Oceanicoccus sp. KOV_DT_Chl: one gene and its partners. Each later gene encodes a partner of the first gene's protein in a complex. Links are inferred from orthologs where the notes say so. Each region holds a gene or a part of one and is shown in the gene's direction. Other genes may lie near its edges. The genes, in order: rne, pnp and eno.

Region 1 (3,337 bases):
CCGATAAGTTTCCGCAAGTTTTTATTGAAGTAAACTTGCCTAAACCGAAAGTAACTGCCTAAGGCAGCGCAATTTAAACAAGCGCCTTTCCAGTTAAAGATCTCAACGTAATCGACAAACGATTACCAGCTTCACCGCAGTATTGCGAGATTGTTACCACCAGAAGAATAGAAGGTGGAATATTGAGTGTGTTTTTTCTGTTTTTTAAAGAGCGCACCTTTTAGTAATAAACCGTTATTTTTTGCGGGCTATAACACTAAAATTATGGTTTTATGCCACTCACTATATTGGCCAACCTAACAAGCAAGCACTACCTCCTCCCAAGCTAAAACCGTACTCACGGCGCTGCACAAATCCTCCGCAAACTTTAGGATTTGTTTTCCACATGAAAAGAATGCTCATTAATGCAACTCAACCCGAAGAGATGCGCGTAGCCCTCGTTGATGGCCAGCGTCTTTACGATCTAGATATAGAAAACCGAACTCGTATACAAAAGAAAGACAATATTTATAAGGGCGTAATCACCCGCGTCGAGCCCAGTCTCGAAGCAGCCTTTGTTGATTTTGGCGCTGAACGCCATGGTTTTTTACCACTGAAAGAAATTTCCCGCGAATACTTTTACCGTAAACCTTCCGATGTCCAAGGTCGGTTTAAAATAAAAGATGTCGTTAAAGAAGGTACAGAAATAATTGTACAAGTGGATAAGGAAGAGCGCGGTAATAAAGGCGCTGCGCTCACCACCTTTATCAGCCTGGCAGGTCGTTACTTGGTGCTTATGCCCAACAACTCCCGGGCCGGCGGTATCTCACGCAGTATCGAAGGTGAAGACCGCATAGAACTAAAAGAAGCCTTAAGTAGCATGACAATACCCAATGGCATGGGAACCATCGTAAGAACAGCAGCCTTAGGCCGCAGTGGTGAAGAGTTACAGTGGGATTTGAACTACCTCAGCCAGCTATGGGAAGCCATAGTGAACGCCTCTAATGAGAAAAAAGCGCCATTTTTGCTACTTCAGGACAGCAATGTCGTTATCCGTGCTATTCGCGACTACTTACGGGATGATATTGATCAGGTATTAATCGATAACCCTGATGCCTACAAAGACGCCATGAGTTTTGTTACTCAAATTATGCCACATTACCAGAGCCGCGTGCGCCTTTATGAAGACCCAGTGCCGCTGTTTAATCGCTACCAAATTGAAAGCCAAATCGAAACCGCCTATCAGCGAGAAGTGCAGCTCCCCTCGGGCGGCTCTATTGTTATCGATCCTACTGAAGCACTGGTTTCAATTGACATTAACTCTGCTCGTGCCACCAAGGGCGGCGATATCGAAGAAACCGCACTGCAAACTAACCTCGAAGCTGCTGATGAGATTGCTCGTCAATTACGCCTGCGTGATATGGGCGGTTTAATCGTCATCGATTTCATTGATATGAACCCCGCGAAAAACCAGCGCGCAGTCGAAAACCGGATGCGCGATGCTCTCAACATTGATAGAGCACGGGTTCAAGTCGGCCGAATCTCACGCTTTGGACTACTGGAAATGTCCCGCCAACGTTTACGCCCATCATTGGATGAGACCAGCGCCAAAGTGTGCCCCCGCTGTACTGGGCAGGGTACTATCCGCGATACCAAATCGCTGTCTCTATCAATTCTTCGTTTGGTCGAAGAAGCAGCTAATAAAGAGCGCAGCGCAGAAGTTCGTGCCTTAGTACCTGTAAATGTAGCTTCATATCTACTAAACGAAAAACGCGAACCGATTCTGGATATTGAACAGCGCACCAGCGTTCGAGTCGTGATCGTACCAATTCCGGAATTGGAAACTCCGCACTTTGAAGTGCAACGTTTACGAGATGATGAAATCAGCAGCCAAGTTGCGCTGAGCTATAAGATCCAGGTCGACCAGCCTGATGAAAATAGCCCGCAACAAAGGGCAACAGCCCCGATGCAGCAAGCTGCAGTGCAGGCAGTCAATCAACAGGCACCAGCACCCGCTCCCGCGGCGCCTGCACCAACAGAAGCTGTAGCTACGGCAACACCGGTAGCAAAGGCCCCCGGCTTTTTATCTAAAATTATTAGCCTCTTTGCAACTGAAAAAACAGAAGAACCTAAAGAACCTAAAGAACCTGAAGTAAAAACCGAACAAGAGTCACGGCCCAACAATCGTAATCGCAACCGCAATCAAAGCCGTGGCAACCAACAAGGACGCAATCGTAATCGCAATCGCAACAATGAACGTCGCAAAGATCGTGATGAAGACGGCGGCTCAAACAGAAACAAAAACCGTGAACAGCGTAAATCGGAACCCAAAGCTGACCCTAAGCCGGCCCAGGAAGAAACGACTTCAGCAACGGATAGCAATGAGGATAAGCCACAACGCCGCCCCTCAAATCGCAAGCCACGTAACTCGCAGCGTCGCCGGAACAGAGGCCCACGCACTGAAGCTACCGACAATGAAGTGAATACGAATAATCAGCAAGAAGCTGAGGATAGCAACGCAGCCACTAAAGCAAAGCCAATTGAAAAGATTCAGGACCAACAGGCTGTTGCCACTGAGGAGGCAACTGAAGGCACTGCGATCGCCAACCAAGAGCAACAAGCAGCGCCGGAAACAGCGCTTCAACAGGAGCAACCTACTGAAGCTGTTGTTACCACAGCTGAGGAAGCTACCGATGAAAAAGTCGCGTCGCCTGCCAGCAGTGATGATGAGGTAAGTGCTATAACGAAAGAGGTCATTGAGCAAGCTGTAATCGAACAACCGATCAGTGAAACTGCCTCAGTTACTGAAACCTCCGAGCCGCCAGCTGTAGAGGTTATTCAACCTGCAATCGCCATCCCTGAGGCTCCGGCAAAAACAAATACTGCCACCGTAACCAAGCCCCAAGGCCGCGCGGCAAATGACCCTCGCTTAACACCTAAAGTCATTACGGAAGTGGCGATTGTCACGCAGCTATTGGATACCGCACCGAAAGAACCAGCAGCACCAACACTTCCGGATGCCAATAAACCAAAAGCCGAGCGCGCTCAAAACGATCCAAGGATCAAACGTCAAGCGTAATTGATCAAGCTTAAAAGCCCGGTATTAACCGGGCCTTTTTTTGCTCATTGATTATAAAACAGCCTAAATAACAGTTATCAAAACAATAGCTTAGCTGCAAAGACATATTCACTTATTACAGTAAAAGCCCTTGTCTATAGAACAAAGCTATGTATAATTCCGTCCGTGTTGAAAGGACGCCTAGCGTATTCAATTCGTTGATATAACGCCAAGCAACGTTATTTATCCGTGCCGACAACAGCACCGATTTAGTAACCTACCGATCTTGAACGTCATATT
Region 2 (3,096 bases), on another replicon or contig:
CGCGGTCAGGCTGAATTGATCGGTGAGCTTATATTTTTATAACTCGCTTTCGCATATTAATTTTTAATGAGGAAACAACAATGGCACTTTCAGCCACTGAAAAAGCAAGTGTAGTAAAAGAGTATCAAACAGCAGAAGGTGATACTGGTTCTCCAGAGGTACAAGTCGCTCTGTTAACAGCCAACATCTTAAAACTGCAAGGCCACTTTGGCGATCACAAACATGATCACCATTCGCGTCGCGGTTTGATTCGTATGGTAAACCAGCGTCGTAAATTATTGGACTACTTGAAAGGCAAAAACGTTGAACGTTATACCAGCCTGATCAAGCGTTTAGGATTACGTCGCTAAGAAAGATAGTTAGTTAAGTTGTAAGGATAACTAGCTATAGTCGTGAAGCTCCGGTGATGTAGGTTTAGGCTTAGATTATGAATGTAAAAAGCTCCGGAGCTTTTTATAACCATCCCACAAGGGAGGATTTCTTCAGTGAATCCAGTAACAAAAACATTTCAATTCGGTGATCATCAGATCACATTAGAAACGGGCCGCATCGCTCGTCAGGCAACTGGCGCAGTATTGGTCACAATGGGTGGCGTACAAGTTCTTTGTACAGTTGTTGCCGCCAAATCATCCAAGCCTGGTCAGGATTTTTTCCCGCTAGGTGTTCACTATCAGGAAAAGGCTTACGCAGTAGGTAAAATTCCCGGTGGTTTTTTCAAGCGTGAAGCGCGTCCATCTGAAAAAGAGACGTTAACGTCACGTTTAATCGATCGTCCTATTCGTCCATTATTTCCAAACGGATTTATGAATGAAGTACAGGTAGTGTGTACGGTTATGTCGGCTGATAAGGATACTGATCCAGATATCGCCGCGATGATTGGTACTTCGGCTGCATTGGCTATTTCTGGCGTGCCATTTAATGGCCCGGTCGGTGGTGCTCGTGTCGGCTTTACTGCTGAAGACGGTTATATCTTAAACCCTGGCTACGCCAAGCTGGCTGAAAGCTCGCTGGATATGGTGGTTGCAGGTACAGCTGATGCCGTACTGATGGTTGAGTCTGAAGCCCAGGAGTTAAGCGAAGACCAAATGCTTGGTGCAGTGTTATTTGCTCACCAGGAAATGCAGACAGTCATCAAAGTGATTGCTGAGCTGGCAGCCGAAGTTGGCAAGCCACGTTGGGATTGGCAGCCAGATGTTGAAAATACTGCACTATTAGCGGCTGTTGCTAACGGTTTCAAACAAGGTATTGGCGATGCGTACCGCATTACTGATAAAGCAGAGCGTTACAGCAAGTTGTCTGATGTTAAGTCGCAGGCTATTGCGCAATTGGCTACCGGTGATGATGCTGAATATGACGCGGCGGATGTTACTGATGTCTTCAAGAAATTGGAAAAATCGATTGTTCGTCAGCGCATTCTGAATGGCGAAGCGCGTATCGATGGCCGTAATACCAGCACCGTTCGCCCTATCACTGTTGAAGTAGGTGTGTTGGATAAAGCTCACGGTTCAGCCTTGTTTACTCGCGGTGAAACGCAGGCAATCGGTGTTACTACGTTAGGTACTACCCGTGATGCGCAGTTGATTGATGCATTGGAAGGCAAGCGTGAAGACAACTTTATGCTGCACTATAACTTCCCTCCTTACTCAGTCGGTGAGTGTGGTCGTATCGGTTTTACTAGCCGTCGTGAAATTGGTCATGGTCGTTTGGCTCGTCGCGGTGTTGCTGCGGTATTGCCAAAGCCTGAAGATTTTCCCTATACCATTCGTGTGGTTTCTGAAATCACCGAGTCTAATGGTTCAAGCTCAATGGCCAGTGCCTGTGTTGCCAGTTTGTCGATGATGGAAGCCGGTGTGCCGTTAAAAGCACCAGTAGCGGGTATCGCGATGGGTCTGGTTAAAGAAGGCGAACGCTTTGCTGTATTGACCGACATTTTAGGTGATGAAGACCACCTGGGTGATATGGACTTTAAAGTAGCTGGTACTGCTGATGGTATTACTGCGTTACAGATGGATATCAAAATCGAAGGTATTAACGAACAGATTATGGATATCGCTCTGGGTCAGGCCCTTGAAGCGCGTTTACATATTCTGGGTCAGATGAACGAAGTCATTAGTACTTCACGTACTACGGTTTCTGATAATGCGCCATCAATGGCGACGTTCAAAATCGATTCTGACAAGATTCGTGATGTTATCGGTAAAGGCGGTGCGACTATCCGTTCTATTACCGAAGACACTGGCGCGACTGTTGATATCGACGATGACGGTACTATCCGTATTTATGGCTCTGATTCGGCGTCTCGCGATGCGGCAGTGGCCAAAGTACAGGAAATTACGGCTGAAGCTGAAGTAGGTGCCATTTACGAAGGTACGGTTGCCCGTATCGTTGACTTTGGTGCTTTCGTTAACATCTTGCCGGGTAAAGACGGCTTGGTTCACATCTCTCAGATTTCTCAAGAGCGAGTGGAAAGCGTTAGCGATTACCTGAGTGAAGGTCAGGTAGTGAAAGTGAAAGTACTGGACGTTGATCAACGTGGCCGTATTAAACTTTCAATGAAAGAGCTGGAAGAGGCTGCACCAGCGGCTGAAGCTGAGCAAGACGCGGAATAAACTCTGCTAGATAAAAAGGGAGCCAATGGCTCCCTTTTTTGTGTCTGTCATTTAAGCTAAGGCTAATTAGATTAAAGTGATTTGCTGATCAATTATTTCGAAGGGTATGGCTTCAAGGCTCTGTCCCATGCAAGGCCCTGCAACACACTCACCATCTTCAATTAAAAAAAGCGCACCGTGAGTAGTGCACTGGATGAGCGCACCGTCTGAGTCCAGAAATTGATCTTCCAGCCAGTTTAGTTCTACGCCAAGGTGTGGGCAATGGTTGCGGTAAACATAGATTTGGCCGTCTTTTTTTACGGCAAATAAGCGTTCATCGCCGTGTTCGAGAGCTTTGGATTTTTCATCGGCTATATCGTTGATGTGACAAAGTACGGTCATAATAATTAGACTAAGTAAAAGTGTTAGTGGATAAAATGAAGCGTAATGATAAAGCAACTAAATACGGGGTCAATAATTAGCGATAGCAAAAACATGTTGTCGCTTT
Region 3 (3,035 bases), on another replicon or contig:
ACATTCCTTTCGTGGACCGGGAATGGAAGAAGGATTGAAAATTTTTCAGGAAGTTAAAGAAACGTTTAACATCCCGGTGATCACGGATCTTCATGAAATTGATCAAGCCAAGCCGGTTGCTGAGGTTTGTGATGTTATTCAATTGCCCGCATTTTTAGCCCGACAAACAGATTTAGTGGCCGCAATGGCTGCTACCGGCAATGTGATCAATATTAAAAAGCCGCAGTTTTTAAGCCCTCCACAAATGAAAAATATTGTCGATAAATTTGCCGAGTGTGGTAATGACAAGGTGATGTTGTGCGAGCGCGGCAGTAATTTTGGCTACGATAATTTAGTAGTGGATATGCTGGGTTTTCGCACCATGAAAGAGGTCAGCGGCGGGGCCCCGATTATTTTTGACGTCACGCATGCCCTGCAGTGCCGCGATCCTATGGGCGCAGCGTCAGGTGGCCGCCGTCATCAGGTGGCAGAGTTAGGGCGGGCCGGCATGTCACAAAAATTAGCAGGCTTGTTTTTAGAAGCGCATCCTGATCCGGATAATGCAAAATGCGATGGCCCCTCAGCGTTGCCGTTAGCTGCGCTGGAAGGTTTTTTAACCGAAATGAAAGCGATTGACGATTTGGTGAAATCGCTGCCTGAATTAAATATTAAGTAATGGAGTTATGTTGAACGTGAGCGTTAATCCGCAGGCGTTTGGCCACTGACATCCGACATTTTACGGAGTAAAAAGTAATGTCTGAGATCGTTGATGTAAAAGCCTTTGAAGTACTGGACTCTCGAGGTAACCCTACTGTAGAAGCTGATGTGATTTTGGCATCCGGTGCTGTAGGCAGTGCGTGTGCGCCTTCAGGTGCGTCTACCGGTTCCCGCGAAGCGCTTGAATTACGTGATGGTGATAAGTCGCGTTACTTGGGTAAGGGTGTGTTAAAAGCGGTAGAGAATATCAACGTCACTATTAAGAATCTGTTAGTGGGTAAAGATGCTGCGGATCAGCGCGCGCTTGATCAATTAATGATTGATGCCGATGGTACTGAAAGCAAATCCAATCTGGGTGCTAATGCGATATTGGCGGTGTCTTTGGCTGCGGCTAAGGCAGTTGCTGTGGAAAAAGGTATTCCTTTGTATCAACATATTGCCGATTTGAATGGCACTCCCGGTCAGTACAGCATGCCAGTACCGATGATGAATATCATCAATGGTGGTGAGCACGCGGATAACAATGTTGATATTCAGGAATTTATGGTGCAGCCGGTAGGGGCCAAGTCCTTTACTGAGGCGTTGCGTATGGGGGCTGAAATTTTCCATGCCCTAAAAAAAGTCTTAAAGGATAAAGGTTTGAATACGGCAGTCGGTGATGAAGGTGGTTTCGCGCCTAACCTGACATCTAATGCCGATGCCTTGGCTGTGATCAAAGTAGCTGTGGCGGATGCGGGATATACACTGGGTGATGATATTACTTTAGCACTGGATTGTGCGGCCTCTGAATTCTATAAGGACGGTAAGTATGATTTAGCTGGTGAGGGGCAGGTATTCACTTCGGAAGGTTTCAGTGACTATCTGGCCGAATTATGCGAGCAGTATCCAATTATTTCTATTGAAGACGGTCTGGATGAGTCGGATTGGGATGGTTGGAAATATCAAACTGAAAAACTGGGACATAAAATACAATTGGTCGGTGATGATTTGTTTGTTACCAATACCAAAATCCTGAAAGAGGGGATCGATAAAAGCATCGCAAACTCTATCCTGATCAAGTTCAATCAAATCGGTTCGCTGACTGAGACACTGGATGCCATCAAAATGGCCAAGGATGCAGGCTATACAGCAGTTATTTCTCATCGTTCTGGTGAAACAGAGGATACTACAATTGCTGACCTGGCAGTGGCTACTGCAGCGGGTCAAATTAAAACGGGTTCGCTGTGTCGTTCTGATCGGGTGGCAAAATATAACCGTTTACTAAGAATTGAAGCGGAGTTGGGAGCAGCGGCCCCCTACCGAGGGCGCGCAGAATTTAAAGCGTAAGCTCTAATTATTATTATCTTAAAAGGAGTGGCTAGTCCGCTCCTTTTTCGTTTATCCGTACAGCTAAATATGCTAGTTTGCTGGTCTTGTTAAAAATATTGTCTTACTGGTTGTATGCGCTGGATCTTACTTGTCTTACTGCTGCTTTTATTCGGACTACAGTTTCGGCTGTGGTTTGGGCAGGGTAGTTGGGAGCAGATCGCCTCACTAGAGCGTGAGATCGAGCAGCAAACACTCATAAATCAACGGTTACGTGATCGCAACCTGGTGCTGGAAAACGAAGTGCGCGACTTAAAGAGCGGTATGGATAGCGTCGAAGAGCGGGCTAGGGCCGATCTGGGTTTGATCAAAAAAGACGAAACTTTTTACTTGATCATTGATAAAGAGAAATCTATCCAGTGACCGTAAAATCAACCAGCAATGTTTTTTATGCGGTGGTGCCAGCTGCGGGTGTCGGTCGTCGAATGGGTACTGATCAGCCGAAACAATATTTGCCACTGTTAGATAAATTAGTCATTGAACATACCTTAAGTCGCTTGCTGGCGGAGCCGCGCTTGCGGCAAATTGTGGTGGCGGTTGCTGCTCAAGACACACTTTGGCCAACTCTCGAAATTTTAAAACATCCTCGTATTAGTGTTGTTGTTGGTGGAGCTGAACGGAGCGATTCAGTACTTAGTGGGCTGCAAAGTTTAGCACAGGTTTGTTCGGCGCAGGATTGGGTGTTAGTTCATGATGTTGCTCGTCCTTGTCTCTCAGTTACAGATATTTCTCGTCTTATTGATCATTTAAGTGAAGATCCTGTGGGTGGTATCCTTGCGGTGCCAGCTAGTGACACACTAAAAAAAGTGAATGGGCAGGCTGAGGTAAGCCATACTATTGATAGGCAGGCAATTTGGCAGGCACAAACACCACAGATGTTCCGCTATCAATTACTATTAGATGCTTTGGTCGATGCTGTGCAGCAAGGTTTGTTAATAACCGATGAGGCTTCGGCAATTGAAATGGCCGGCCTA

The links.
Region 2: the proteins of rne (region 1) and pnp are in contact, whole or in part, in a cryo-EM structure (PDB 9QH0), measured with the Escherichia coli proteins. The link is inferred for Oceanicoccus sp. KOV_DT_Chl from one-to-one orthologs.
Region 3: the proteins of rne (region 1) and eno are in contact, whole or in part, in a solved structure (PDB 2FYM), measured with the Escherichia coli proteins. The link is inferred for Oceanicoccus sp. KOV_DT_Chl from one-to-one orthologs.

What each region holds. Positions count from the first base shown.
Region 1 is NZ_FQLF01000004.1:130,308-133,644, reverse strand. What follows is about bases 80-3,258. They hold rne (ribonuclease E), read left to right. Parts: upstream 80-385; coding sequence 386-3,058; downstream 3,059-3,258. UniProt on the Escherichia coli protein: Endoribonuclease that plays a central role in RNA processing and decay. Required for the maturation of 5S and 16S rRNAs and the majority of tRNAs. Also involved in the degradation of most mRNAs.
Region 2 is NZ_FQLF01000002.1:590,757-593,852, reverse strand. Bases 110-3,047 are described here. They hold pnp (polyribonucleotide nucleotidyltransferase), read left to right. Parts: upstream 110-485; coding sequence 486-2,609; downstream 2,610-3,047. Other genes in these bases: UNITIG_RS06430 (Rieske (2Fe-2S) protein), read right to left, coding at 2,676-2,990; rpsO (30S ribosomal protein S15), read left to right, coding at 110-350. Also shown: more of rpsO, read left to right, coding at 81-109. UniProt on the Escherichia coli protein: Involved in mRNA degradation. Catalyzes the phosphorolysis of single-stranded polyribonucleotides processively in the 3'- to 5'-direction. Also involved, along with RNase II, in tRNA processing.
Region 3 is NZ_FQLF01000002.1:386,653-389,687, reverse strand. The notes cover bases 1-2,877. They hold eno (phosphopyruvate hydratase), read left to right. Parts: upstream 1-732; coding sequence 733-2,022; downstream 2,023-2,877. Other genes in these bases: ispD (2-C-methyl-D-erythritol 4-phosphate cytidylyltransferase), read left to right, coding at 2,421-2,877; ftsB (cell division protein FtsB), read left to right, coding at 2,137-2,424; kdsA (3-deoxy-8-phosphooctulonate synthase), read left to right, coding at 1-655. Outside these bases: more of ispD, read left to right, coding at 2,878-3,035. UniProt on the Escherichia coli protein: Catalyzes the reversible conversion of 2-phosphoglycerate (2-PG) into phosphoenolpyruvate (PEP). It is essential for the degradation of carbohydrates via glycolysis.